Regions from separate parts of the Micromonospora sp. Llam0 genome, predicted to be linked through region 3. Evidence: riboswitches for the same ligand, from Rfam matches in the RefSeq annotation. Region 3 holds a riboswitch; each other region holds the start of a gene.
What was found. Region 3 has a riboswitch for cyclic di-AMP ahead of EDC02_RS34170 (hypothetical protein). Riboswitches for the same ligand answer to the same signal wherever they lie in the genome.

Region 1 (9,646 bases), on a different contig from region 3:
GGTGTGGCCGCCGGCGCTGGTCGGCGCACCGGGCAGCCCGGCGACGAACGCCGACCAGGCGGCCGCCGAGAATTCCAGGTGTACTCCGGGGTCGGTGGAGTTGCGCACTCCGACCGCCGGGCCGATCTCGGCTACCTCGACGCAGGTCGTCGCCTCGCAGCGGCGGCTCTTACGCCACGCCGGACCGGCAGTGCTGATCACAGTCACCCAGACTCCTTAATAGGATAAATCGGTAGATTTGCCATCAGAGTACGCAGGCAATCGGGCGGACTGTACCAGTTCCCGATCTTGCCGACGCGACTGGGCGACACCGGGAAAATCGGCGGAACCGCCGTCCGGACCACGCGGAGTGGCCGGCCGTCCATGCGGAGGGGCCAGCCGTCCTTAGCAGACCTGACGGCGGCGGTGTAGCGTGCAACAGGGTGGCAACCAGCCAGGTGGCACTCTGCTAGGCACTCTCCCCGGAGCGTTCCCATGCCTGCCCGACACCAGGGCCCGACCATCGGGCGTCGCCGGCTGCGTGCGGCGCTACGCCGGGCACGCGAGGCCGCCGCGCTGACCCAGGACCACGTCGCCGCTCAAATGGACTGGTCGCTGTCGAAGCTGATCCGGATCGAGTCGGGGTCGGTCAGCATCTCGACCAACGACGTCAAGGCTCTGCTGGACCTGTACGGCGTACGCGACCAGCAGCAGGTGCAGGATCTCGTCGAGTTGGCCCGGGCGGCACGACGGCGCGCCTGGTGGAGCGGATACAAGGACCGGGTGCCGGCCGCCTACGCGGCCTACATCGGCCTGGAGGCGGAGGCGTCGGCACTGCGCTACTTCCAGCCGATCAGCTTCCCCGGCCTGCTGCAGACCGAGGAGTACGCCCGCGCGGTGATCCCGGCCGACGGCCCGCACCACGTACCGGCGGCCGAGATCGAAGGACGGGTGCAGATCCGGCTGGCCCGCCAGCACGAGGTGCTGTTCGGCGCGGATCCGCCGCAGATCGAGGTGATCATCGACGAGGCGGCGCTGCGCCGGATGACCGGCGGCCCGCGGGTGCTGCGTGAGCAGCTCCAGCACGTGGCGAAGATGTCCGCGGCGCCTCACGTCACGGTCCGGGTGCTGCCGTTCACCGCCGGGAGCAACACGGTGCTCGGTCCGTTCGTCATCCTGCACTTCGCCGACCAGGCCGACGCCGACGTGGTGTACGTGGAGAGCGCTCTGGTCGAGGAGGTCATCGACCGGGCCGACGAGGTCCGGCCCTACCAGCATGTCTTCGACCGGCTACGGGCGGAATCCCTGTCGCCGGCCGACTCGGTGGCGATGCTGCACGACCTCGCCCGTCGGCTGGACGGACCGGACGCGGGCTGATCGACGTCGACCAGCCCGCCGACGACCGCCGCGGCGGTCGGGCCCGCTCACCGCTGGTCGGGCACCCACGGTTCGATGGTGACCGGCTCGGACAGACCGGCCAGCCGGGACATCTCCCGGGCCCGCATCAACGCCCGGCTCACCTGGCCGTACTGGCGTTCGTCGTCGGTGCTGAACAGCAGCACCAGCAGTCCCTGGTGACGGCCCCAGAGTTCGTACGCCCGTGGCCGCAACCGGTCACCGAGCCAGGCGACCGACACCGGCACGAACGCGGCCGCCAGCATGGCGAGGTAGGCACCCGCGCTGACCTCGTCCAACCCTCGGGTGTAGCCGACGGTCACCGCGACCACCACCAGGGTCACGGCGGTCACCGCGATCACCCGGCCGGTGAGCCGGTCACGGGCGCCTCGTGCGGTCCGGAGTTCGGTGAGGTCGCGGACGGCGAACCGCCGGCCGGCCACGACGAACCATTCACCGGTCACGCAGATACCGGGCTGCCGGTAGAAGGTCCGTCCGACACTGGAGCCGGACGGGGCGGGCGCCGGGGAACCGCGTCGGGGTGGGGTCTGGCGAGTAGCACGCATAGCTGCCTCCGAAGGGCTCGTGCGGCGCTGACCTTGCGGGTCCATTGTGCAAACAGCAAGCTACTCGATGGAAGGTAGTCATTCTGCCACCTAGCAGAATGACGTACGGCAGGCCGCATCCTGGATGGCGAATCAAACCTTTCGCACCCATTTATCCGGATAGCTGGCTAACGACAACCGCGCAGACCGACTAATGACACATTAGTCGCAATTGATCAGCCGTTGTCCAACGACGACGCACCGCAGTCGACCGATCACGCGAAGGCAAGGAAAATGTTGCCCAGAGCAGCCAACCGTCACATCAAGTAACCGTCAACGAGCCCCGCCCAGTTTCATGCCACGGATCACGATCGCAGCACTTCCGGGTCGCAACCCTTGCGGCTAAGTTGGACCGGCTGGTCCGGTCGCCAGTCGCCGGGAAGCGGTGACGCCGGTCCAGTGCCGCCGAATCGCCGTCCCGAGATTACCTGGCGTTACAACCAGTGATCTCACGGTCGCGATCCGGGGACCCACCGGCAACTGGGGTGAATCCGCGGTCCACCGCGGTAGGGCGAACTTCCCGCCCGAATCCGTCAGCTAACCCGGTAGGCGGCGAGGAAGAAGGGTTCTGCGTTCTTGTCAACAGCGCGGATTCTGCTGCGCACCCTGATGCTGGCCGGCGTGAGCCTCGGCCTGGTGGTACCGGCGACCGCCGCGACCGCCCAGCCGACGGTCAGCGAACTCACGCAGCAGATCGACAAGGAATCCGAAGAGCTGGCCAAGGTCGTCGAGTCGTACAACCGGCTCAGGGAGGAGGCCAAGGCCACCCGGGCGGCGGCCGAGGAGATCGACGCCAAGCTCGGCCCGCTGCAGGCCGAACTCGCGGCAGCGCAGACCGAGGTCGGTCAGATCGCGGTCAACGCGTACAAGACCGGCGGGTTGAGCACCGCGAGCGCCCTGCTCGACAGCTCCTCCGGCAGCTTCATCCACCGGCTCGGCACTCTGGACCACCTGGCCCGGGACCGGCAGCAGCGACTCACCGAATTCACCAGCACCCAGCTGACCTACCTGGCCGAGCAGGAGAAGCTGCAGGCGGCCCTGGAGAAGCAGGACGCCCAGGTCAAGGAGCTCGCCGACCGCAAGAAGAGCATCGAAGCGGACATCGACGAGCTGATGGACAAGCGGGAACGGGCCTACGGTGCCGCGAGCGAGACTGGCTCGTCGTACACCGGGACCGTCCCGTCGGTGTCCGGTGCCGCCGGCTCGGTCGTCGAGTTCGCGTACGGGGCCATCGGCAAGCCGTACGTCTGGGCCGCCAGCGGCCCGAACGGCTACGACTGCTCAGGTCTGGTGCTCGCCGCCTGGCGTACCGCCGGCAAGAGCCTGCCGCACAACGCGGCGATGCAGTGGGACGTGGTCGCGAAGATCAACCGTGGCGCGCTGCAGCCCGGAGACCTGGTGTTCTACAACGGTCTCGCCCACGTCGGCCTGTACGTGGGCGGCGGCCAGGTGATCCACGCACCCACCTTCGGCCGCACCGTCGAGCTGGCCAGCGTGGACATGATGCCGCCGTACGGCTACGGCCGGGTCCGCTGACCCGGCAGGTCGCCCGACACTGACGACGGCCCGGCATCCGCTAAGCGCGGATGCCGGGCCGTCGTCAGTTCGTCGGCGGGTTGTCAGCTCGTCGCGGGGGGCAGTTCGCGGCGGATCAGGTCGCCAGCAGCCGGTTGGTCAGGCCGCCTGCAGCCCCTCCGCCCGGGCCAGCTCCCGCAGCCGGCCCAGCGCCTGGATCTCCAGCTGACGGATGCGCTCGCGGGACAGCGAGAAGCGCGACGCGACCTCGGTCAGCGAGTGCTCCCGCCCGTCCTCCAGGCCGTACCGGGCCCGCATGATGCCGGCGGACCGGTCGTCCAGGTGGTTGAGCAGGCCCTCGATCCGCTGCCGCTCCAACCCGGTGAGCACGATGTCCTCCGGCGACGGCGCGTCGCTGTCGGCCACCAGGTCGCCCAGGTTGGTGTCGCCGTCGTCGCCGACCGGGGTGTCCAGCGACACCGTGTCCTGCGACCACCGCACCAGCTCGTGCACCCGCTCGACCGGTACGCCGAGCGAGGCGGCGATCTGCTCCGGCTCGGGGTCCGAACCGAGCTCGCGGGTCAACTGGCGGGCCACGTTGCGCATCCGGTTGACGTCCTCGACCAGGTGCACCGGAAGCCGTACGGTCCGCTCCTGCTGGGCGATCGCCCGGCTGATCGCCTGCCGGATCCACCAGGTCGCGTAGGTGGAGAACTTGAAACCACGCTCGTAGTCGAACTTCTCCACCGCACGGACCAGACCGGTGTTGCCCTCCTGGATCAGGTCCAGCATCGGCATGCCGGACCGGACGTAGCGGCGGGCGATCGACACCACCAGACGCAGGTTGGCCCGGATGAACAGGTCCTTGGCCCGCTCACCCTCGACGACCAGCCGCTCCAGCTCCTCACGGCTCACCCCGGTCCGCGGCACACCCTGCTCCAGCAGGTGCTCCGCGTACAGGCCGGCCTCGATCGACTTGGAGAGGTCGACTTCCCGGGCCGCGTCGAGCAGCGGCGTGCGGGAGATCTCATGCAGGTAGACGCCAACGAGGTCCCGCTCCTCGGCGACCTCGTCGGTCCGCAAAGCCATCGTCTTCTCCACGTTGCTCACGGTCCCCTCGTTAACCCCACGTCGTGCTCTGTCACCTGCGATGCGCATCTCCATCAGCCTCTCCCCCGTCACGTCCGCCTCCGATCCGGCGAACCTGATGTGGCAGGCCCCGCCGTATGGCGCCGACACCTGCACAACAGATGAGACGCGTCAGGGATTCCGTCTCGTGAGTCGAAGCTGACACGATTGCCTGAATAATTGCTGTGAGCGGGATTGGCGTTTCCTGCCAGGCTCCTCGATCGCCGCGCTGCGTCGGGCCGGCCGACTGCCCGATTCGCTGAGGTCGGCGGGGTGTGGCAGGCTCCCAGCACACCACGACACCGGGCAGGGCGCAGCGATTCCCGTCACTACCCCTCCTGCGATCCTCGTCACTGCCCGCCGGTCGGCTGGTCCTGGCCAACGCCGGTCGGTTGGTCCTGGCCAGGAATACGGCCCGAGCGGGGTGCGCGGTTCATCACCGCCCGACAGACACCGGCCACCGGGTCACGACGCACGCGAATCATCCGGATCCGGCCGCCACGACGCGCCGGCCGCACGGCCGTCGGCCGGCCGCCAGTCGGTCAGCCGCTGCCGGATCACCGCAGCGACCTGGGCGGCCGTGCCCCGGGCGTCGATCACCACGAACCCGGCGGCCTCCGGCAGCGACCCGTAGGCGGCCGCGCTGGTCGCCAGGAACTCCAGCGACTCGTGGTCGGTGCCCCGGGCGTCGATCCGCCGGGCCGCTTCGGCGGGCGGCAGCCAGAGCAGGAACGTCACGTCCGGTCGGGGAAACACCCGGTACGCCAGCCGGGCGAGCCGTTCCCAGCGGCCGGCGCCGTGGGTGCGGATGCTGGCGTACTGGCATACCGCGTACCGGTCCATCACCGCGATCGCCCGGCGTGAGCCGAGCACCGACCGGGCGATCGCGAGCCAGCGCAGCAACGCCTCCAGGAACATCAGCCCACCACGGCCGACCATCCGCCGGGCGTCCGGGCGTCCGAGTCGGACTGCGAACCGGTCGAGCCAGCGTCGGCCGCCAGCGTTGCGCCAATACCGGGCGGGCCGGCCGGCAGTGGTCAGCGCCTCGGCCAGCAGGTGCGCCTGAGTGGTCTTGCCGACCCCGTCGATGCCCACCAACGCGATCCGTCGCAGCCCGGCCGGCGGCGACCAGGCCGGATCGGCGTCCACTGTGCTCCCTGCGGTGTCCGGTGGCGGGCATGGCGGCACGGCTGACGACGTGGACTGTACGGGCGACGGCTGGCGGGACGCTGGCCGGGACGGTGACGGTGACGGTGGTGGCGGCGCATGGGTCACTGTGACGAGCACCTTCCCAACGGTAGCGAGCACGTGCACGTCGCCACCCCGTTCACCCCTTGAGACGCGCTGTGCCTGCAGGCACGAACCGGCCGGGAACGGGTAGGCCACCGACGGGCACCGGACGACAGCCAGGAGGTGGGGAAATGACCCGGACATCGGGGCAGTCGACGCGACAGACCGGGCCGGACCGGCTCGACGGCTACACCGAGGCGGCGGTGCAGCGGCTGCTCAGCGAGCACGCCGACATCGCCGAGCAGGGGGTGGGCGTCTCCCGCCGGGACCACAGCCTGGTGTTGTGCGGGGAGGTCGAGAGCGCCCACCGGCGGGCGGAAATCGTCCGGCTGGTGGCCGAGCGCTTCCCCGGCGTGCGCCTGATCGTCGACATCGTGGTCAGTCGGACCACCGCGCCCACCGAGACGGAGGAGTTGTCGTGATCCGCGTCGCGGCCGTCGGAGACGTGCACATGGACAGCGACGTGCTGGGCCGGTTCCGGCCGGCGTTGGCGCAGCTCGGCGACCGGGCCGACGTCCTGCTGCTGGCCGGCGACCTGACCCGGCACGGTACGGAGTCGGAGGCGCGGTGCGTGGCCGACGAGTTCGGGGGTCTGGCGGTTCCGGTGGTGGCGGTGCTGGGCAACCACGACCACCACTGTGATCAGGTGCCGCGGCTGGTCGGGATACTCAGCGACGCCGGGGTCACGGTGCTCGACGGCGACGGCGTGGTGCTGGACTGCCCCGGAGGCCGGCTCGGGGTGGCCGGGGTCAAGGGGTTCGGCGGTGGGTTCGCCGGGCGGTGCGCGAGCCGGTTCGGCGAGCCGGAGATGAAGGCGTTCGTCGCCACCACGGCGGACGCCGCCGATCGGCTACGGGCGGCGCTGGTCGGCCTGGACTGCGACGTACGGGTGGCGCTGACCCACTATTCGCCGGTGCCGGAGACGCTCACCGGCGAGCCGCCCGAGATCTACCCGTTCCTCGGCTCCTACCTGCTGGCCGAGGCGATCGACGCGGCACCGGCCGACCTCGCGGTGCACGGCCACGCCCACTTCGGCACGGAACGGGGCACCACGCCCGGTGGGGTACGGGTCCGCAACGTCGCCCATCCGGTGATCAAACAGGCGTACAGCGTCTATTCGCTCGCCGGGTCGGTCGCTTGACCAGACCGGTGAAGGTTTCCGTCGCCGGGCGCAAGGGTACTCAGCGGCCATGGAGCTACTACTCTGGATTCTCGCAGTCGTCCTGGTCGTCGCCGGCGTTCTCGCGCTGTTCCGCCGGCAACTGCTCTGGGGCATCGTGCTGATCGTCGTCGGGCTGCTCGTCGGCCCCGGTGGCGTAAGCCTGTTCGCTTGACGGTGCCGGGCGTACCCCCGGCCCCCTCGACCGACATCGACCTGACCACATCGACCCCGCGCCTGCCGGGGCCGCCGGACCGGCCCGGTCCTCCCCACCGCGGACCGGCGACGGCGGCCCCGGCCTGATCTGTCGTCCCCGGAGTCGCTCCGCGCTCCCTGACCTGCTGTTCCCTGGAGTCGCCATGCGCTCGTGGTGGGGTTTCCCGGTGTTCCTCGGCCTGGTGGCGGCGGCCGCGGCGGTCGGGGCGTTCGCCGCCCGTGACGCCGGTTCCCGGTACGCCGAACTGGTCCAGCCGTCCTGGGCACCGCCGTCCTGGCTGTTCAGCCCGGTTTGGACGGTCCTGTACGTGCTGATCGCCGTTGCCGGGTTCACCGTCTGGCGGCGGGCCGGTGTCGGCCTGGCGATCGCCAGTTGGCTGGCCCAGCTGGTGCTCAACGCCGCCTGGACACCGCTGTTCTTCGCCGCCGGCCGGTACGGTCTGGCGTTCGCCGAGATCGTGCTCCTCTGGCTACTCGTCGGCGCCACCGTGGTGCTGTTCTGGCGGGTCTGGCGACCGGCCGCTCTGCTGATGGTCCCGTACTGGGGCTGGGTCACCTTCGCCGCCGCGCTGAACCTGTCCATCTGGCAGCTGAACAGCTGAGTAGCGGGTCAAGGTTTCCGAATCGTTACTGGCTCGTAGCTGGTCAGGACTGGACGCGCTTCCATTGCAAGCGCTTACATGTGAGGACGCCCAGACAAGCAACCGACCGGCGCAGCCAGACCGCGGGGACGCGGGGGCCCGCCGGCTAGGAAGGGAGAACGCTCCATGGCGGTCTTCACCAGACCACGCCAGGTCTTCGCGCTCGCCAGCGTGCTCGGTCTGGCCCTCGCCTCGACGGCGTGTAGTTCGGAGAGCGGCACCAGCGCGGACCCGGATTCCGAGGAATGCGCCCCATACAGTGACTACCAGGGCAACGACGGCACCGAGGTGACGATCTACGCCTCGATCCGTGACGCCGAGGCAGACCTGCTCGAGCAGTCCTGGAGCGAGTTCGTCGACTGCACCGGCATCGACATCCGCTACGAGGGCAGCGGTGAGTTCGAGGCCCAGCTGCAGGTGCGGGTGGACGGCGGCAACCCGCCGGACATCGCCTTCATCCCGCAGCCCGGCCTGCTCGGCCGGTTCGCCGAGGCCGGCCAGCTGCAGGCCGCGTCGGACGAGACCCGGGCGATGGCCGAAGCCAACTACAGCGAGGACTGGCTGGCGTACGGGACGGTCGACGGCACCTTCTACGGCGCCCCGCTCGGCTCCAACGTCAAGTCCTTCGTCTGGTACTCGCCGAGCATGTTCGCCGACAACGGCTGGGCCGTGCCGGAGACCTGGGACGAGCTGATCGCGCTCAGCGACGACGTCGCCGCCACCGGCACCAAGCCGTGGTGCGTCGGGGTCGAGTCCGGTGACGCCACCGGCTGGCCGGCCACCGACTGGATCGAGGACATCATGCTCCGGACCCAGACGCCGGAGGTCTACGACCAGTGGACAACCCACGACATTCCGTTCAACGACCCGCAGGTCGCCGAGGCCGTCGACCAGGCCGGCTCGATCCTCAAGAACGAGGAGTACGTCAACGGCGGCTTCGGTGGCGTCTCCAGCATCACCGCGACCGCGTTCCAGGAGGCGGGCGTGCCGATCCTCGACGGTGACTGCGCGCTGCACCGGCAGGCCAGCTTCTACGCCAACCAGTGGCCGGCGGGCACCGAGGTGGCCGAGGACGGCGACGTCTTCGCCTTCTACTTCCCGACCAACGACCCGAGCGCCGGCCAGCCGGTCCTCGGCGGTGGCGAGTTCACCGTGGCCTTCGCCGACCGGCCCGAGGTCCAGGCGGTGCAGACCTACCTGGCCTCGCCGGAGTACGCCAACAGCCGGGCCTCGCTCGGCAACTGGGTGTCGGCCAACACCGGGCTGGACATCGCCAACGTGGAGAACCCGATCGACCGGCTCTCCGTGGAGATCCTGCAGGACGAGAACACCACGTTCCGCTTCGACGGGTCGGACCTGATGCCGGCCGCGGTCGGCGCGGGCACCTTCTGGCGCGGCATGGTGGACTGGCTCAGCGGCCAGAGCACCGAAGAGACCCTCGACTACATCGAAGGCTCCTGGCCGACCAGCTGACACCACGCGGCCGGCCCACCCACGAGCACACGGGGGTAGGCCGGCCGCACCATAGCTGGGTCCGGTCGACGATCCGTTGGGAGGGCGGATGTACTTCGACTTCGCTGAGCAGTACCCGAAGCTGTTGATGCTGCTGTACGGCCTGATCGCGTTCGTGGTGATCGTCGGCGGCATGCTGCTGTTGCTCGACGCGGTGCCGAGCTGGTTCGCCCGCCGACGGGAGCAGCGGCTGCTCGCGGCCGGTG
Region 2 (9,646 bases), on a different contig from region 3:
CAGCTACGCCGGGACGCGGTACGCGCCGAGCGGGACGGCTACCGCCTCGCCCGGGTCGGCAACGTCGGGGCGCTGGTGGAGCGCGACGCGATGGTCTTCCACGCGGCCCGGCGGCGGCATCTGCTCGACGCCGAGCACGAAGGGCTGGTGTTCGGCCGGCTCGATCTGCGCGACGGCGCGGTGCTGCACGTGGGCCGGCTCGGGGTGCGCGGTGAGCGGTCCGAGCCGCTGCTGATCGACTGGCGTGCCCCGGCCGCCGCCGCGTTCTACCAGGCGACGCCGGCCCGACCGCAGGGCGTGGTGCGGCGACGCACCATCCAGTCCCGGGGGGAGCGGGTCACCGGCGTCTCCGACGACCTGCTCGATCCGGCAGCCGCGCCGGCCGGGATGCGGGTGGTCGGCGACGGCGCGCTGCTGGCCACCCTGGCCCGGGCCAAGGGACGTGGGATGCGCGACATCGTGGCCACCATCCAACAGGAGCAGGACCAGGCCATCCGGTCCCCCGCCGCCGGGGTGACGATCGTCTCGGGCGGCCCCGGCACCGGCAAGACCGCGGTCGCGCTGCACCGGGCGGCGTACCTGCTCTATTCGGACCGGAGCCGGTTCGCCGGCGGCGGCATCCTGGTCGTCGGCCCGACCGGGGTCTTCGTCGAGTACATCGCCGCGGTGCTGCCCGCCCTGGGTGAGGAGAGCGCCACCCTGAGGTCGCTGGGGTCGCTGCTGCCGGGGGTGTCGGCGACCCGGACGGATCCGGCGGCGGTCGCCGTGGTGAAGGGGTCGCTACGGATGCGGCGGGTGCTGGAACGGGCGGTACGTGACGCGGTACCGGACGGGCCGACCGAGCTACGGCTGCTCTACCGGGGGCAGTTGCTGCGGCTGCGCGGCCCGGAACTGGACGGTGTCCGGGCCCGCGCGCTGCCCCGGGGCGCACGGCGCAACGAGGTCCGGCGGGCCGGTATCGACGGGTTGTTCGAGGCGTTGTGGGCGCAGGCCCGGCAGTTGGTGGCCCCGGCCCGGCTGCCCGGCCAGGCCGAGTTCGAGGACGAGTTGTCGGACCGGGACGATTTCCGGGACTTCCTGCGGGCCTGGTGGCCCCGGCTGCTGCCGCGACACGTGCTGGGCTGGTTGGCCCGGCCGGACCGGCTGCGTCGGTACGCACGGGGCGTGCTCGACCCGGCCGAGATCACGGTGCTGGCCGACGCGTTCGGTGAACTGGCGGACCACGGGCCGACCATCGCGGACGTGGCGCTGCTGGACGAGTTGGACGAACTGCTCGGCCGGCCGCCGCAGCCCCGCCGCCGGCACCGGGATCCGTTCCAGGTGGCCGGCGGGGTCCGTGAGGTGACGACCTTCGCCGACCGGGAGCGGGCGGCCCGCGCCACCGCCCGGGAGCGGCCGGCCGACTACCGGGAGTACGCCCACGTGGTGGTCGACGAGGCGCAGGACGTGTCGCCGATGCAGTGGCGGATGATCGGGCGCCGGGGCCGGCTCGCCTCCTGGACGGTGGTCGGGGATCCGGCGCAGACCGCGTGGACCGGGAATCCGGCCGAACTCACCCAGGCCCGGGACCGGGCGTTGGGGCGGCGGCCGCGGCGGGAATTCCAGCTGACCACGAACTACCGCAACCCGGCGGAGATCTTCGAACTGGCCGCCGGGGTGATCCGCGAGGTCGCTCCGGACGCCCCGTTGCCGACTGCGGTCCGATCGACCGGGGTGGCGCCGCGCCGGGACCGGGTATCTGCGGCGGTGCTGCCGGCTGCAGTCCGCGCCGCGACCGCCGAGATGCTGGCAGCGGTGGAGGGGACGGTCGGGGTGATCGCCGCAGTGGCCCGGCGCGACGAGGTCGCCGGCTGGCTCGCCGAGCAGGCGACCTCGCGGCTGCAGGTGGTGTCGAGCCTGCAGGCGAAGGGCATGGAGTACGACGCGGTGGTGCTGGTGGCCGGTGACGAGATCCGTGCCGAGTCCGAGGCCGGGGTACGCACGCTCTACGTCGCGCTCTCCCGGGCGACGCAGCGGCTGGTCACCATCGACTTCGACCCGGAGTCGATTGCACATATTGCTATGTGAGCATTAGTCTGCTGACGAAACGCCGGGCAACGGAGGGTGGCAGGCGTGGGAGTCGGACACGATCACGGTGCCGGGAGCACCGGCCAGCGACACTACGGGCGCCTCTGGGCCGCCTTCGTCCTGCTGGCGGTCTTCATGGTCGTCGAGGCGGTCACCGCGCTGGCGACCAGCTCCCTGGCACTGCTGTCCGACGCCGGGCACATGTTCACCGACGTGCTCGGCATCGGCATGGCGCTCGCGGCGATCGCCGCTACCCGACGACCGACCGGGGAGCCGCAGCGCACCTTCGGCCTCTACCGCCTTGAGGTGCTCGCCGCGCTGGCGAACGCCGTACTGCTCGCCGGGGTCGCACTCTATGTCCTGGTGGAGGCGGCCCGGCGGTTCGCCGATCCAGAGCCGGTGACGGTCGGCCCGATGCTGGTGGTGGCGGTCGCCGGACTGCTCGCCAACATCGTCGCCTTCGCCCTGCTGCGCCAGGGGGCCAGGGAGAGCCTCAACGTACGGGGCGCCTACCTGGAGGTGCTCGGCGACCTACTCGGCTCGGTGGGGGTGCTGGTGGCCGCCACGGTGATCGCCACCACCGGCTGGTGGTACGCCGACCCGCTGGTCGCCGTCGGCGTCGGGGTGTTCATCCTGCCGCGCACCTGGCGGCTGGCCCGGGCCGCGCTGCGCATCCTGGTGCAGGCGGCACCGGAGCATGTGGAGGTCGACCGGGTCCGCAGCCGGCTGGCCACTGTGCCGGGCGTCTGCGACGTGCACGACCTGCACGTCTGGACGCTCACCCCGGGCATGGAGGTGGCCTCGGCGCACCTGGCCGTGACCCCGTCGGCCGACGTCGGCACGGTGCTGCGGGACGCCCGGACGGCCCTGCACGACGAGTTCGGTATCGAGCACGCGACGCTGCAGATCGAGCCGTTGGCCCCCGCCGACTCCTGTGGACCGGCCGACTGGTGATTAGCGGATGCTTAAGTTTCGTGACCTTACCGCGACGTCGACAGCTACGATCTACGTATATTCCTGATTTTTCTGGACATAACACGGCTATCAATACCGGGACGGCGACCCGGGGAACCGGTAGTCTCGGCCCCGGTCTCCGCTCGGGCGGCGCCCCTCCGGCGCCCGCGGATGCCGTCGCCTAATCGCCGTACGGCGAGCCGGGGAACCACGTACCTGGGGTGCATCCGCGTCACGCGGTAGGGATCTTCCGTCCCGAACCCGTCAGCTAACCCGGTCGGCGGCTGACGGAAGGAATGCACAGTGTCACGCACAGTCCACAGAAAAACCCGATTCGCGTTGTTGGCAGCGTTGACCGCCGCCCTGATGGCCGTCACCGGCACCCCGATCGGCTCGCCGGCCGGAGCCGCCCTGCCCACGAACCGACCCGACCGGGTCGACGACGAGGGCGGCACCGACAGCCTGCGCAAGGAGCTCGATGCGGCCTCGAAAGGCTGGATCGACGCCAAGGCGGCGCTCAACCATTCGAAGGGCCGGCAGAAGAAGCTGTCCGAGCAGCTCACCACGGTCGGTGCCGAGCTGGAGCAACGAAACAGGAACGTCGGGCACATCGTCGACCGCGCGTACCGCAACGGCCGGCTCGGCCCGGTCTCCGCTCTGCTCAACAGCACCTCACCGGAGGGGTTCATCGACCGGGCGGCGGCGCTGAGCGCGGTGACCGCCAACGAGGAGAAGCAGCTCCGCGAGCTGTACCGCACCCGTGACCAGGTGACCAGGTCCAAGGCCGCGATCGAGCATGAGATCCGGGAGCAGCAGAAGCAGGTCACCATCATGGACCAGCGCCGCAATCAGGCGGAGCGGGCCCTGGCCGTCGCGGTCGCCGCCGAGAAGGAGGCGGAGGAGCGGGCGAGGCAGCAGGCGGCGGAGGAGGCCGAGCGGGCCGCCGCCAGCGGATCCTCCGGCTCAGGATCCTCCGGTTCGTCCGGCTCCGGCTCGTCCGGCTCCGGCTCGGCCAGCGCGTCGGCGACCCCGGCCCCGCGCAACGCCAACGGCTCCTGGCCGGCCGAGTCGTGCAACGTCGACGACCCCACCACCTCCGGCTGCATCACGCCCCGTACGCTGCACGCCCTGAACCAGGCGAAGGCTGCCGGCTTCACCCGCTACGTGTCCTGCTTCCGCAACGGCAGCTCGGGCGAGCACCCCAAGGGCCGGGCGTGTGACTTCGCCGCCCAGCCCAACGGCTTCGGTGGAGTGGCGACCGGCGGCGACAAGAGCTACGGCGACAACCTCGCGAACTACTACATCAACAACGCCGACCGGCTCGGCGTGCTCTACGTGATCTGGTACAAGCGGATCTGGCTGCCCAGCAGCGGCTGGAAGACGTACAGCGGCGCAGGCGGCGACCCGTCCAGCGATCACACCAACCACGTGCACCTGTCGGTGTACTGACGTCGCGCATGCGGGGGCGGACGGTCACGTCGGTGGCCGTCCGCCCCCGCACGACCATGATCCGACGACCCCTCCGGCTCGATGGTGATCCCCCGAATCGCCGCAGCGCATTGCCGGAACACGATTCCTGTCAGCATCGATAATCGACGCGCAGGAGCCTCGGGCAGCGCCGAAAGACCGATCGGCATATCGTCCGACGGTCCCTGGCGACCACGCGAGAGCGCTCTATCGACACGCGGTCACATCTGGCTCACGCAGGGAACCTTGCCCCTCCCCTCACCAAGAGAGCGCTCTCACAGAGATATATAGCAGCAACGGCGTAGCTGTCAACCGACCGCCCCGCACCCGTACCGGATGCACGAAACTTCATGTCGGGATATTGACAGAAGCCCGCATCTCTGATGACCTCCTGGCAATAACTCATTAATGGGCGTGAAATTTATCGCGATCGTGGACCGCGCCCTACCCAACCCGGAGGCACCATGAACCTGTCGATCCGTGGCGCGCGAACAGGTCGTACGCCGCGCCGGATCCTGGCAGCCACCACCGTGACGGCGCTGGCCGCCACCGGACTGATCTTCGGCGTACTGCGCACCGCCGACGCCGCCACCGTCGGCGCCGGCAGCTACACCACCACCCGCCCGGCGGGCGCGGCCGCCCCGACCGCCTGCGGCAACATCTCCGCCAACCCCCGGCAGTACGTCACGGGCAACGCCCCGGCGGGCGCGGTGCCGACCAACGACTGGTGGTCGTCGCTGCTGTTCAAGCGGTACGACTGCGCGTACTCCGACCCGCTGCACGCCCACCCGATGTCGGTCCAGCCGACCTCCGGCGGGCTCGGCGTCTCCTACACCACCGAGGCGGCGATCTCCGGCACGTCGACCGGCGTCGGCGAGTACCACTACCCGTACACCCGGGAGTTCACCCTCGGCGTCGCCGGGCTCAACGCCCCGGACGTCAAGGTCGACGGCTGGACCGACTGGACCGTCAGCCCGTACTGGTCCGACGGCGCCCGCACGCTGCGCACCACCGTCGGACACGGGCTGCCGTTCGTGTACGCCCAGGTCACCGGCGGCAACGCACAGCTGTCGTTCCCCGGCACCCCGACGGTCTGGCACCACAGCGGCAGCCGGGTCGGCTTCTCGATGCGCGGCCACGACTACGTCGCCTACGCCCCCAGCGGCGCGACCTGGACCGTCGCCGGGACCACGATCAGCTCCACCCTCGCCGGTCGGGGGTACTTCTCCGTCGCGCTGCTGCCGACCGGCGCCGGCACCAGCGCCGCGCGGCGTACCGCTTTGATGGACAGCTACGGCCGGTACGCCCACTCGCACGTCACCGGCACCCGGGTCAGCTGGAGCTACGACCAGGCCGGCAGCACGGTCGACGCCACCTACAGCTTCACCACCACCGCCCGTGAAGGATCGGCCAGCGGCACCGTCGTCTCGCTCTACCCCCACCAGTGGAAGCACCTCGACGGCGGCAGTCCGATCGCGGAGACCTACGTGTCGGCCCGGGGTCCGATGCGCAACCTGGTCGGCGCGACGTCGTTCCGGACCGCGATGCGCTTCCACGGCGTACTGCCGGAGGTGCCGGCGGTGGCCACCAGCGCCGGTGCCGACCTCGCCACGCTCACCGCCCACCTGGACCAGGCCACGTCCGGCGACCCGCTCGCCAGCTTCGACAACGACACCTACTGGACCGGCAAGGCACTCGGCCGGGCCGCCCGGCTGGCCGAGATCGCCGACCAGCTCGGCCGCACCGCGCAACGCGACCACCTGCTCACCGCGATCCGGAACCGGCTGACCGACTGGTTCACCGCCAGCCCCGGCAAGTCCCAACGGGTGTTCTTCTACGACCAGGCCTGGGGCACCCTGGTCGGCTACCCCGCCTCGTACGGCTCCGACACCGACCTCAACGACCACCACTTCCACTACGGCTACTACATCGCCGCCGCCGCGACGCTGGCCAAGTTCGACCCCACCTGGGCGTCGACCAACCAGTACGGCGGCATGGTCAACCTGCTGATCCGCGACGCCAACAGCTGGGACCGCAACGACCCGATGTTCCCGTTCCTGCGCGACTTCGACATCTACGCCGGCCATGACTGGGCCGCCGGGCACGGCGCGTTCTTCGCCGGCAACAACCAGGAGTCGTCCTCGGAGGGGATGAACTTCGCCAACGCCCTGATCCAGTGGGGCCTGGCCACCGGCAACACCGCGATCCGCGACGCCGGGCTGTACATCTACACCACCCAGTCGGCGGCCATCCAGGAATACTGGTTCGACTCCTCGGACACCAACTTCCCGGCCGCCTTCGGGCACCGGTCAGTCGGCATGGTCTGGGGCGACGGCGGGGCGTACGCCACCTGGTTCAGCGCCGAACCGGAGATGATCCAGGGCATCAACATGCTGCCGGTCACCGGTGGCTCGCTCTACCTCGGCTACCGGCCGGACTACATCGCCACCAACTGGAACGCGCTGGTCACCAACAACGGGGGGCCGCCGACGGTCTGGCAGGACATCCTCTGGTCCTTCCGGGCACTCGGTGACGCCAACGCCGCTCTGACCAGTCTGCGAGCCAATCCCAACTACCCGGTCGAGGAGGGCGAGAGCCGGGCGCACACGTTCCACTGGGTGCGCAACCTGGCAGCGTTGGGCCGGGTCGACACCGGCGTCACCGCGAACACTCCGTTGTACGCGGTGTTCAACCGCAACGGTGCCCGCACCTACGTGGCGAGCAACATCACCGCTTCACCGGTCACGGTCACCTTCTCCGACGGCACCCGGATGACCGTGCCGGCCGGGCGGACCGCCACCACCGGGGCGCATACCTGGAGTGGTGGCAACGCCACCGGCGCCCCGACCAGCCCGAACCCGTCGCCGAGCCTGTCCCCCACGCCGCCGACCTCGCCCACGCCGGACCCGACCACCCCGCCGGTCGCCTCGGACCTGTTCCATCTGCGGTCCGCCGGGGTGCTGAGCAACACCGCCGGGACGAACGCGACGACGGTCACGGTGCCATCGGCCGGCGGCGCGAACTACGACGGCACGCCGCACAACCCGGTCACCTTCCGGGCCTGTGGGTTGACCGGTGCGTACCGGTCGACGGCCACCACGTTCGACCTCCAGGTGGACGCGGGTACCTCGGTCGGTGCGGGTATCCAGGCCCGGGTGTCGTACGACTTCACCGGCTCCGGCAGCTACGGCCGTACGGAGACCTACCACTACTTCGCCACCGACCCGGTGCCCGGCACCGAGTCCTACCGGCAGAGCGCCGGGCTGCGGTCCGCCTCAGGCGAGTTCCGGGCGATGAGCAACGGGTGCGTCCGGCTGGAGTTGTGGAACGCGATCGGTAACGCACCGACCACGGTTCGGGTCGACGCGGCGAGCACCGGTGCCAGCCAGTCGACCCTGCGGGTGCCGTTCCGAATCGGCTGATCCGACCGCTTCAGGAGATCGACTGCCGGAGGAGGAGGAACCCTTTCCCGACGCGCGGCGCCGGGAAAGGGTCCTCGCCGTCGACGATGCCGGACGTGCCGGGGCGACGGAGTCACTTCCCGGATATCCGCCATATCTTGCACAATCCCCCGGAATGACCGACAACTAACAGATCTGGGGCAAAACACCCTCGCTCGCCCTGTCGGTACCGCTGTTGCTGAGGCGGTCGCGGTCGCCGAGCAGGTCCCAGAGCGCGAACGCCGCCTCGACGCTGGTCGGTCGGTTCTCCGGACGCTTGCTCATGCAGGCCCGGCAGAGATCGGCGACGGGACGCGGCAACCCGGCAACCGTCAGCACCGGAGTGGGCGCCAGGGCCCCGGTCCGCACGCCGGTCACCGGCGACCCCGGGCGGACCCCCGGGTACGGCAGCCGCCCGGTCAGCATGTGGTAAAGCAAGACGCCGAGGGAGTAGACGTCATCGCCCGGTCGGCCGGAGCCGGCCACCGTCCCCGGCGCTCGGCCGGCCGCCGACGGTCCCGCCAACCGGGCCAGCCCGAAATCAATGATCTTGGCACCGGACCGGGTCAACATCACGTTGCCGGCGGTGAGATCCCGGTGCACCACGCCTCGCCGGTGGGCCACCGCCAGCACGTCTGCGGCGGTCCCCGCCGTGCGTACCGCGGTGGGCCAGGGCAACGGACCGCCGGTCAGCCGGTCCGCCAGCGACTCGCCGCAGATCAGCTCCATGACGACGTACGACGACGTGCCGCCCCCGGGTAGCGGCAGTTCCCCGACGTCGTAGACGCGAGGCACACTCGGATGCCGCAACCGCTGGGTGATCGCCGCTTCCCGGCGGATGTCATCGCGGGCCCGTTGGTCGCCAGCGGCGGCCGGCGCCAGCATCTTGATCGCGAAAGGCCGGGCCGATTCGACGTCGATCGCCTGGTAGACGACCGACACCCCACCACGACCGATCGGACGAAGAAGGACATAGCGCCGGAGAATGGTGGTACCCACCAGCAACCATGTCACGATGGACCATTTTCCGGTAGGACAGCGCTACCGACAAGATCTACCACCGGGTGTTAACACGGCCCTAATCAGCCGTTCGAGCTGCGGCCGGCCACCACCGACCGGCCGCGAGCTCAGGAAAGCGGCACCTCGCGCTCGACGCCGTCGCCGACGTACGGCTCGGGAGCGCCGAACAGGCCGAGCAGCCCGGTGACCCACAACTGACGGTGCACGAACCGACTCGGCTCGGTCACCACCAGCTTGATCCCGCTCACCTCGGCTGCCTGGAAACCGGCAACCATCGCGCTGATGCCCACCGAGTCGATGAACGTCACCAGCCGCATGTTCAGCTGGATTCGGGTCGGACGGCCGTTGGTCAGCACCGCCTGCACCGCTTCGCGCACCTCGTGCGCGGTATCCACGTCGATCTCACCCTGTGGTGAAATCTCGACCACTGCGCCAGGCAGCGTCGATGTGACAACCGACAGGCTCACGCGAGCACCTCCACTCGCCCATCCGGGCGTCTCGTCAGTACGCGGGCCGCGACCGAGAGTATTCCGGTGCGGGCGTCACCGCCAGCTTTCGCCGGGCCGGATCCGCATCCGACGGGCACAATAATCGCTAACAATCAGACATCCCGCATCATAGCCCCCTGCGCGCTGAGCTACGGCACGGACACCCGGGGCACGATTCGTAGAGGCACGGGCGCCAGAGGTGTTGACCAC
Region 3 (9,646 bases):
GGGTGGCGCCCGGCTGGCTGCCGGTCGACGCCAACCATTCGGTGACCGGGGCGCTGACGACGAACCCCGAGATCCGCGGGTACGACGTGGTGCTCGCCCCGGACGCGGCGACGTTGGCCGCCGCGTCGGACCTGGTCGGGGTGGCGGTGACCGCAGGTGGCACCGGCGCCCGGGTAGCCAACCGGCAGCCACTGGTGCTGATCGATTCGGCGGTGGCGAACCCGGTCGGCCGGGGCCGCCGGTACGGGCCGACGGAGCCGACCGGGGTGCTGGAGTTCCTGCCCGGCGACCCGGTGCCGGGCTGGCAGGTGCGGCCGGCTGAGTCCGACCCGGCCGGGTCGGACCTGGCACCGGCCGGGGCGGATTCCCCGCCGGCCGGTGCGGTGCCGGTGGCGCGTGGCGGGTTGGCCGGCGTACCGCTGTCCGGCGACCAGCTGGCGGCCATGCGCCGGTTCACCCATCTGATCTGCCCCGACGTGCCGGCGATCGCGCCGGCGGCGGAGGCGACGCTGCTGGCCCAGCTGGCGGCGACCGGTGCCGTGCTGCGGGTGCCGCAACTGCCGCCGGCGGTGGCGGACCGGCTGGCCGAGCCGTTGCTGGCGGTGCTGCGCAGCGACCTGCCCGGGGTCGGCGCGGATCCGTTGGAGTGGGAGATCCGCAGCGTACGGCAGCGGTCGGCGGCGTTGCGTGGGCATGCCGCCGCGTTCGCCGCCGGTGACGTCACCGCCGACACCTTCCCGGCGCTGGCGGCGCCGCCGTCGGTGAGCGCGGTGCTGGTCACCCGGCGTCCCGAGTACCTGCCGGACGTGGTGCGGCAGTTGGCCGGGCAGACCTACCCGGAGTTGGAGATCGTGCTCTGCCTGCACGGTATCGAGTTGACGGCGGACCTGCGGGCGCGGCTCGGTGAGTGTGGCCGGCCGATCCAGATCTTCAGCGCGCCCGCCGGGTTCAGCTTCGGCGAGGTGATGGGCGCGGCGACCGCGCGGGCGCGGGGCAGCCTGGTCACCAAGGTCGACGACGACGACGTGTACGGCCCGGAGCACATCTGGGACCTGGTGCTGGCCCGGGAGTATTCGGGCGCGATGCTGGTCGGCAAGGCCGCCGAGTTCGTGGTGCTGCAGATGCTCGGGGTCACGGTCCGCCGGGCGGCGGTGCCGCCGGAGGCGTACGGCGCCCCGGTGGCCGGCGGCACGATGTTGATGGCGCGCGGTGACCTGGAGGCGGTCGGTGGTTGGCGGCCGGTGCCCCGGTCGGTGGACCGTGGCCTGATGGACCGGGTGCTGCGCGCCGGTGGGCTGATCTACCGCACCCATCCGCTCGGCTACCTGTACGAACGGCGGGCGGCCGGGCACACCTGGGACGCCGGTCTCGACTACTTCCTGCGTCGGGGTGGCCAGCAGTGGGACGGGGTACCCCGGCACCCGGAGTTCGGTACGTCGCCGGTCGGACTACCCGAAGTAACCGCTCGGTAATCCATCCGATCTCCTGGTAATCGAGCTGTCACAATATGAACATGGCACGTTTACCCGATGTGCCAGGGCGATGGCGCTCGTCACAGTCATTCGGGGGCCGGCAACCGATGGCTGGGGGAGGTGACGGTGACCACCGTCGCGCTCAAGGATGTATCCAAGGTCTTTGCCGACGGGACCGTCGCCGTCGACAAGGTCAACCTCGACGTCAACGACGGTGAGTTCATGGTGCTCCTCGGCCCGTCCGGCTGCGGCAAGTCGACCGTGCTGCGGATGATCGCCGGGCTGGAGGACCCGAGCAGCGGTGCGGTGCTGCTGGACGGCGAGCTGGCCAACGACATTCCGCCCCGGGACCGCCGGGTCGCGATGGTCTTTCAGGACTTCGCCCTCTACCCGCACATGTCGGTGCAGGACAACATCGCCTTCCCGCTGCGCCTGTCCGGAGTGGAGACGACGTCCCGGCAGGAGCGGGTGGCCGACGTCGCCAGCGCGTTGGGCATCGGCGACGTACTCGCCCGCAAGCCCAGCCAGCTCTCCGGCGGCCAGCGGCAACGGGTGGCGATGGGGCGGGCCATCGTCCGCCGTCCCGGCCTGTTCCTGATGGACGAGCCGCTATCCAACCTGGACAGCGGGCTGCGGGCCGAGTTGCGGGCGGAGATCTCCGGGCTGGTCCGCGAGCTCGGCGTCAGCACCGTCTACGTCACCCACGACCAGGCTGAGGCGCTCACCATGGCCGACCGGGTGGCGATCATGCGCAAGGGCGTGCTGCAGGACGTCGGCACCCCGACCGAGGTGTACGGCCGGCCGGCCACCCTCTACGTCGCCGCGTTCCTCGGCAGCCCTCGGATGAACCTGCTGGAGGCCTCGGTCTACGTCCATCTCGACCGCTACGTGGCGCTCAACCTGGGCGAACAGACCCTCTACCTGCCCTGGACCGATCTGCGGGCCCGGGCCGTGTCGCACTACCACGGGGAACGCATCGTGGTCGGCCTGCGGGCCGAGGCGCTGACCCCGGTCGCTCCCGGCAGCCCGGGTGACGTGCTGCAGGGCCGGATCCGGTTCCTCGAACACCACGGCCACGAGTCGCTGGCCTACCTCGACATCGGGGCCACCGCGATCGTGGTCGACGACCTCGCCGGTACGGCGGTGGAGCCGGCCGGTGCCGGCCGGCGCCTGCGTCGGTTCGGCGGCGTGATGCAGCGCCTCACCGGTCGGTCGGTCGGCCGGGCGGCCGTCGCCGAGCCGTCGGCCGAGTCCGGCCCGGAGCGGGAGAGCGTGCTCAGTGACCCGGGGCGGCACCACCGCCGGCCGGCCGAACTGGCCGTGCGACTGGCCCCGTACCCGGCGGTCACCCCCGGCCATCCGCTGGCCGTCTCGGTCCGGATGGACGCCCTGCACTTCTTCGATGAACGGGGCGACCGGATCGACGTCGGCTGGCGATGAGTGGGCGGATGGCGACGGGTGACTGACCGGTCACTACAGGCTGGCGCGCCGGTGGAAACCGAGCAGTCCGACCGGAGATCAGGTTAGATTGGCTGCGTGCTCGGTCTACCCGCTCATGTGACCGCCTGCCTGTTCGACCTCGATGGGGTGTTGACTCAGACCGCGAAAGTGCACAACACGGCGTGGGAGGAAACGTTCAACAACTTCCTCCGCGCTCGGGCCGACGAGACCGGCCAGCCGTTCCAGCCGTTCGACCCGGGCGCCGACTACAGCCGGTACGTCGACGGTCGACCGCGGGCCGACGGGGTGCGTTCCTTCCTCGCCTCGCGAGGCGTTGAGCTTCCCGAGGGGTCGGCGGACGACCCCCCGGAGGCCGACACCGTGTACGGCATCGGCACCCGGAAGAACGAGGTGCTGCTGCGACGCATCGCCGAAGACGGGGTGCAGGTCTACGACGGTTCACTGGCCTACCTTCATGCTGCCCGCTGGGTCGGGCTGCACCGGGCCGTCGTCTCGGCCAGCGCCAACTGCCGGGACGTGCTGATCGCGGCGGGGATTGAGGAGTTGGTCGAGGTGCGGGTAGACGGGGTGATCGCGCGCGAGAAGGGCCTGCGGGGCAAGCCGGAACCGGACACGTTCCTGGCCGCTGCCGCGCAGCTCGGCGTCGAGCCGGGCAACGCCGCGGTGTTCGAGGACGCGCTGGCCGGCGTGACGGCGGCGCGAGCGGGGGAGTTCGGCTGTGTCATCGGTGTCGACCGGGTCGGTATCGGTGACGAACTGCTGGCCAGCGGTGCCGACATCGTGGTGAGCGATCTGGGGGAGTTGCTGGTCGGAGCCGAACGATGATCCGCGAGCGGGCCTACCCCGTGGAACCGTGGCACGTGCGGGAGACCCGGCTCGACTTCGACATCCTGGCCCAGTCGGAGTCGGTCTTCGCCCTCGCGAACGGGCACGTCGGATTCCGCGGCAACCTGGACGAGGGCGAACCGCACGGCCTGCCCGGCACCTACCTGAACTCGTTCTACGAGTTGCGACCGCTGCCGTACGCCGAAGCCGGCTACGGCTTCCCCGAGTCCGGTCAGACGCTGGTCAACGTCACCAACGGCAAACCGATCCGGCTGCTGATCGACGACGAGCCGTTCGACGTGCGCTACGGCGACCTGCTCTCCCACGAGCGGGTGCTCGACCTGCGGGCCGGTCTGCTGGACCGTCGGCTGGAGTGGCGCTCGCCGGCCGGGCGTACCGCCCGGGTCCGCAGCACCCGGCTGGTGTCGTTCACCCAACGGGCGGTCGCGGCGATCTGCTTCGAGGTGGAGGCGGTCGACGAGCCGTTGCGCATCATCGTGCAGTCCGAGCTGGTCGCCAACGAGGAGCTGCCGGCACAGAGCAAGGACCCGCGCGTCGCGGCGGTGCTTGAGACGCCGCTGCAGGCCGAGGAGCGGCTGGTACAGCCCGACGGCGGGCTGCTCATCCACCGGACCAAGGCCAGCGGGCTGCGGATGGCGGCGGCGATGGGGCACGAGATCGACGGCCCCGGCGAGGTGTCGGTCAGCACCGAGGGGTTCGACGACTGGGTCCGGACCACCGTCTCCTGCCTGCTGGAGCCGGGGCAGCGGCTGCGGATGGTGAAGCTGCTGACGTACGGCTGGTCCAGTCAGCGTTCGTTGCCGGCGCTGCGCGATCAGGTCGGCGCGGCGTTGGCCGGCGCCCGGATCTCCGGCTGGGAAGGGCTCTGCGCCGAGCAGCGCAAGTACCTCGACGACTTCTGGGGCCACTCGGACGTGCGGGTGGACGGCGACCCGGAGATCCAGCAGGCGGTCCGGTTCGGGCTGTTCCACGTGCTGCAGGCCGGCGCCCGCGCCGAGCAGCGGCCGATCGCGGCGAAGGGGCTGACCGGCCCGGGGTACGACGGACACGCCTTCTGGGACACCGAGATGTTCGTGCTGCCGGTGCTGACCTACACCCAGCCGGGGGCGGTCGCCTCGGTGCTGCGCTGGCGGCACTCGACCCTGGACCAGGCGCGGGAGCGGGCCCGGATGCTCGGGCTCAACGGGGCGGCGTTCCCGTGGCGGACCATCCGGGGCCAGGAGTGCTCGGCGTACTGGCCGGCCGGCACGGCCGCGTTCCACGTGGCGGCGGACATCGCCGACGCGGTCCGGCGGTACGTGCACGCCACCGGGGACGTCGAGTTCGAGCGGGAGATCGGCCTGGAACTGCTGGTGGAGACCGCCCGGTTGTGGCGTTCGCTGGGCCACCACGACCGGCACGGCCGGTTCCACATCGACGGGGTGACCGGGCCGGACGAGTACACCGCAGTGGTAGACGACAACATCTACACCAACCTGATGGCGCAGCGGAACCTGCTGACCGCCGCCGACTGCGCGCTGCGCTACGCCGACCGGGCCTGGGTGCTCGGCGTCGACGACGAGGAGACCGCGGCCTGGCGGGACGCGGCGCTGTCGATGCACGTCCCGTACGACGACGAGCTGGGCGTGCACCCGCAGTCGGCCGGGTTCACCCGGCACCAGGAGTGGGACTTCGCCGGCACCCCGCAGGACCACTATCCGTTGCTGCTGCACTACCCGTACTTCGATCTGTACCGCAAGCAGGTGGTCAAGCAGGCCGACCTGGCGCTGGCGATGCACTGGCGGGGCGACGCGTTCACCGAGGAGGAGAAGGCCCGCAACTTCGCCTACTACGAGCGGCGTACGGTGCGGGACTCGTCGTTGTCGGCGTGCACCCAGTCGGTGATCGCCGCGGAGACCGGCCATTTGGAGCTCGCCCACGACTACATGGGCGAGGCCGCGTTGATGGACCTGCACGACATCAACCGCAACACCCGCGACGGCATCCACGTGGCCGCCCTGGCCGGGGCGTGGCTGGCGCTGGTCGCCGGCTTCGGCGGGATGCGAGACCACGGCGGGGAGTTGACCTTCGCTCCCCGGCTGCCGCAGCGGATCAACCGGCTGGAGTTCGCCATGATGTGGCGGGGCCTGCGGCTGCGGGTGGCGGTCCAGCACGATGAGGTGACCTACTCGCTGCGCGACGTCGACCCGAACGCCACCGTGGACCTGACCCACCACAGCGAGCCGATCACGGTGGCCGCGGACAAGCCGGTCACCCGGGCGATCCCGCCGGCCGGCCCGGTCGGTCCGCCGCCGCAGCAGCCGACCGGCCGGTCACCGGTACGCCGTTCGGCGCGTACCGACTGACGACCCTTCTCTCCCGTGCGGCTCTCTCTCGCGCGGTGCCGGGCCGGCCCGGCACCGCGCGGGATGAGGTCAGGTCACAGCAGGGACAGATGTACGTGGTTGGTGTGGTCGCTGTTCGGGTCGCCGCCGGCACCGCTGTACGAACTCCAGCCGGTCGTCGGTGACCAGAACTGGCGATACCAGATTACGTACAGGATGCCGAGCTTGTCGGCGTTGCGGACCAGGAAGGCGGTCAGGTTGTTGCCGTACAGCCGGTCGTCGCCGAAGGCGTCGCCGCCGAACCCCTGCTGCTGGGCGGAGAAGTCGCAGGCCCGCCCCTTGGGGTGCTCGAACGGACCGCCGGGGCGGAAACAGGAGACGAAGCGGGTGAAGCCGGCCTTCTTCGCCTCGTTCAGCGCGTGCATGGTGCGCGGCGTGATGCAGCCGCTCGTGGTGGGGTCGTCCAGACTGCACGACTGGGACGGCCAGGAACCGTCCGAGTTGCGCGGCGCCTGGGCGGCGACCGGTGAGGTGGCCGAGACGAATCCGTTGGTGGCGACCGCGCCGACCAGTTGCAGGGCCTTCTCGGCCTCTTTCTTCTGGCGGGCCATCGCCTCGAGTTGCTGTTCCTCGCGGGCCACTTCGGCGTCGATCGCGGCGACCGCCCGAGCGGCCTGTTCGCGGGCCTCGTTGAGCTCCCGGATTCGCTTGTTGTCGTGCATGGCGATCATGTCCAGGCCTTCGGCGCGTTCCAGCAACGCGTCCGGGTCGGCGCTGTTGAGCAGGACCATCACCGGCGTGATCCGACCGAGACGGTACGAGTTGGAGGCGACCTGGCCGATCTGTGGGGTCAGCGCCGCTATCCGTTCCTCGACCTTTTCCAACTCGAGGCTGAGCTTCAACTGGCGTTTGCGGGACTCGTCGACTGCGGCCTTGGCTTCGACGAAGCCCCGGCCGGTCGATTCGAGCACTTCACTGAGCAGTGGCGGGGCGCCTTCGTCGTCCGGATCCTGAGCGGCGGCCGGCGACGCTACGACGAAGCCGGCGAGCAGGGCGGCGACGGCGGCGAGGGCCGCGGCCGTCGGAATCCGCCGGCGGAGGGGTGCGGTCATCCTGTTCCTTTCCTTGGCCGCCGACCGAGTTAGCTGACGGGTTCGGGACGGAACGATCCCTACCGCTGGCGCGGATTCACCCCGGTGGAAACGTGGTTCCCCGGCTCACCCCGGAGGGGTGATTGGGCGGCGGTCACCGCCGGCGCCGGTGGGCGCCGCCTGGCGGAGACCGCGGGCAAGCTTACCGGATCGGTCACCGGCATCAACACCTCGACAATCCTGACTGAGCTGGAAAAATCCGTTACCGGACAACGACTTTCGGTGATGTCCACTGTCTGCGCTCGGCGGCGTACGACAAGTCGCGGGACGGGCCGGATACCGCTGCGCCGAGGTTAGCGGCTGACTACAGTACGTATGAGGAAAAGTGGGAAAGTCGTAGCGTCGGACGGATCCTCGGTGAGAGATGACGATTCCCCGGTCGGGCCGCCGGACGCCGACAGCGTGGCGGTGATCGGCCTCGGCCGGTTCGGCGGTCAGGTCGCCCAGTCCCTGCTCCGCCTCGGCCATCACGTGCTGGGCATCGACGAGCATCCCAAACGGGTGCACCGCTGGTCCGAGCGGCTGCCGAGGGTGGTCGAGGCGGATTCGACCGACGACCAGGCGTTGCGCCAGTGCGGCGTCGCCGGCTACCCCCGCGCGGTGGTCGGCATCGGCTCGGACGTCGAGGCCAGCATCCTCACCGTGGTGGCGCTGACCGAGCTGGGCGTCCCGGAGATCTGGGCGAAGGCGATCACCGCCAAGCACGGCCGGATCCTCGCCTCGGTCGGCGCGCACCATGTGATCTTTCCGGAGGCGGCGATGGGTGACCGGGTGGCCCACCTGCTGGCCAGCCGGATGCTCGACTTCATCGAGTTCGACGACGGGTTCGCCATCGCCAAGGTCTGTGCCCCGCCGGACGCCGCCGGTCGGACGTTGGCCGAGTCCCGGCTACGCCAGCGGTACGGCATCACGGTGGTCGGGATCAAGGAGCGGGACCGGCAGCTGCGGTACGCGGGACCTGAGACGTTGATCCCGCCGGACGCGCTGCTGATCGTCGCCGGGGCGACCACGGCGGTCCAGCAGTTCGGCCGGTGAACATGGGCGTGACCGCCTCATCACACCTTCATTTCGTGAGCTGATCAGCCGCTGCACTTTCGCAAACTCGTGACTCAGGCTACAGTCCCTGCATGGGAGCGCTTCCATCGATGGATGTGCCCCGCTGAAGTAGTCGACGCGTGGCGCGGCGATGGCGACATCACCGTGTCAACCGCACAGCTCCCGAGGCTGGCGGCGGGCCAAGCCCGGACTCCGCCGCCAGCCCGCGCACCACCTGTCGAGAGGAGGTGGAACCAGAGCCACTCGCGTGGCCCGGCTCCCGCGCGTCACGCACGACCTGGACGCCAGACCGCTCGTGCGTGTGTAGCAACTGATGGTGGGGACGGGGGTTGCCCTCCCCGTCCCCACGCTAGTCTCCGATTGTTACGGCGGGGAATCGCCGACAAGTCAGGACCGCGACGCTGGTCCGTCCGACAGCGCTGCCCAGCCCGCCGATGAGCCGGCGGGCTTCGTTGTGTATAGGGCCTGGAGCAGCGGCTGGGCGGCCGTGCCCGGTCTGCGGCGACGGTCGGACCGAAGCCCGTTCCGTCGTCGCGCAAGGGTCCGGGGCTCGCCGATTGGTAGTGGGCAAGCTCACAGTCGGTTGATCCGCTGGTCGCGACCGGATGATCCCGTCGGGTGCTGCCGGTGCGGTGGTGCCCGGCTATTAAATCGACAATCATGGATCTCACAGTCGCTGGTCCGTCCCGGCGTCCGCACCGAAAGCGAGATGTCCATGCCGCAACCGCCGCACCACTGCCGCCGGTGGATCCGGCGCGATCCCAACCGCACCCGACGCCGGCTCGGCGTCGCGGTCGCCGCCGCGCTGCTCGGCCCACCCCTGCTGCCGGCGTCCGCGGCGCTCGCCGTGGCGGACACCGAGCCGCCGACCACCCCCGGCACCCCGACCGTCGCCGCGATCGGCACCACCGACGTCACCCTGGTCTGGACGGCGGCCACCGACGACGTCGGGGTGACCGGCTACGAGGTGGCCCGACTGCACACCGACTACATCGTGATCAGCACGACCCCCGACAACGAGATCACCATCGACGGGCTGGGGCCGTCGCAGACGTACCAGTTCTGGGTGTACGCGCTCGACGCCGCCGGCAACCGTTCGCCGGCCAGCCCGAGCCTGCGCCTGACCATGCCGCCCGGCGACGGCCAACCACCCACCGCGCCCACCGCGCTGACCGCCACCACGATCGGCACCGACTCGGTCACCCTGCGGTGGCAGCCGTCCGCCGACAACGTCTACGTCGCCTGGTACGAGGTGCTGCGGATCAACCCCGACGGCTCCACCACCCCGGTGGCGACCGCCCCGCAACACCCACCGACCGGACCGACCGCCCGGGTC

Region 1: another riboswitch for cyclic di-AMP. It lies ahead of EDC02_RS01210 (NlpC/P60 family protein); the one in region 3 lies ahead of EDC02_RS34170 (hypothetical protein).
Region 2: another riboswitch for cyclic di-AMP. It lies ahead of EDC02_RS17410 (coiled-coil domain-containing protein); the one in region 3 lies ahead of EDC02_RS34170 (hypothetical protein).

The regions. Positions count from the first base shown of each region.
Region 1 is NZ_RJJY01000001.1:250,355-260,000, reverse strand. It holds gene EDC02_RS01225 (DUF397 domain-containing protein) at 1-207, opposite strand, end outside; gene EDC02_RS01220 (helix-turn-helix transcriptional regulator) at 475-1,356, shown strand; gene EDC02_RS01215 (DUF6232 family protein) at 1,404-1,940, opposite strand; cyclic di-AMP (ydaO/yuaA leader) riboswitch at 2,414-2,545, shown strand; gene EDC02_RS01210 (NlpC/P60 family protein) at 2,556-3,515, shown strand; gene EDC02_RS01205 (RNA polymerase sigma factor RpoD/SigA) at 3,654-4,646, opposite strand; gene EDC02_RS01200 (dTMP kinase) at 5,088-5,771, opposite strand; gene EDC02_RS01195 (hypothetical protein) at 6,044-6,334, shown strand; gene EDC02_RS01190 (metallophosphoesterase) at 6,364-7,053, shown strand; gene EDC02_RS40680 (GPGG-motif small membrane protein) at 7,103-7,246, shown strand; gene EDC02_RS01185 (TspO/MBR family protein) at 7,431-7,889, shown strand; gene EDC02_RS01180 (ABC transporter substrate-binding protein) at 8,055-9,401, shown strand; gene EDC02_RS01175 (carbohydrate ABC transporter permease) at 9,490-9,646, shown strand, end outside.
Region 2 is NZ_RJJY01000001.1:3,984,916-3,994,561, forward strand. It holds gene EDC02_RS17400 (AAA family ATPase) at 1-2,067, shown strand, start outside; gene EDC02_RS17405 (cation diffusion facilitator family transporter) at 2,113-3,021, shown strand; cyclic di-AMP (ydaO/yuaA leader) riboswitch at 3,190-3,320, shown strand; gene EDC02_RS17410 (coiled-coil domain-containing protein) at 3,388-4,470, shown strand; gene EDC02_RS17415 (glycosyl hydrolase) at 4,953-7,910, shown strand; gene EDC02_RS17420 (serine/threonine-protein kinase) at 8,076-8,927, opposite strand; gene EDC02_RS17425 (STAS domain-containing protein) at 9,056-9,415, opposite strand.
Region 3 is NZ_RJJY01000002.1:1,466,704-1,476,349, reverse strand. It holds gene EDC02_RS34190 (glycosyltransferase) at 1-1,472, shown strand, start outside; gene EDC02_RS34185 (ABC transporter ATP-binding protein) at 1,599-2,912, shown strand; gene EDC02_RS34180 (HAD family phosphatase) at 3,009-3,758, shown strand; gene EDC02_RS34175 (glycoside hydrolase family 65 protein) at 3,755-6,124, shown strand; gene EDC02_RS34170 (hypothetical protein) at 6,199-7,215, opposite strand; cyclic di-AMP (ydaO/yuaA leader) riboswitch at 7,218-7,354, opposite strand; gene EDC02_RS34165 (TrkA family potassium uptake protein) at 7,612-8,289, shown strand; gene EDC02_RS34160 (cellulose binding domain-containing protein) at 9,020-9,646, shown strand, end outside.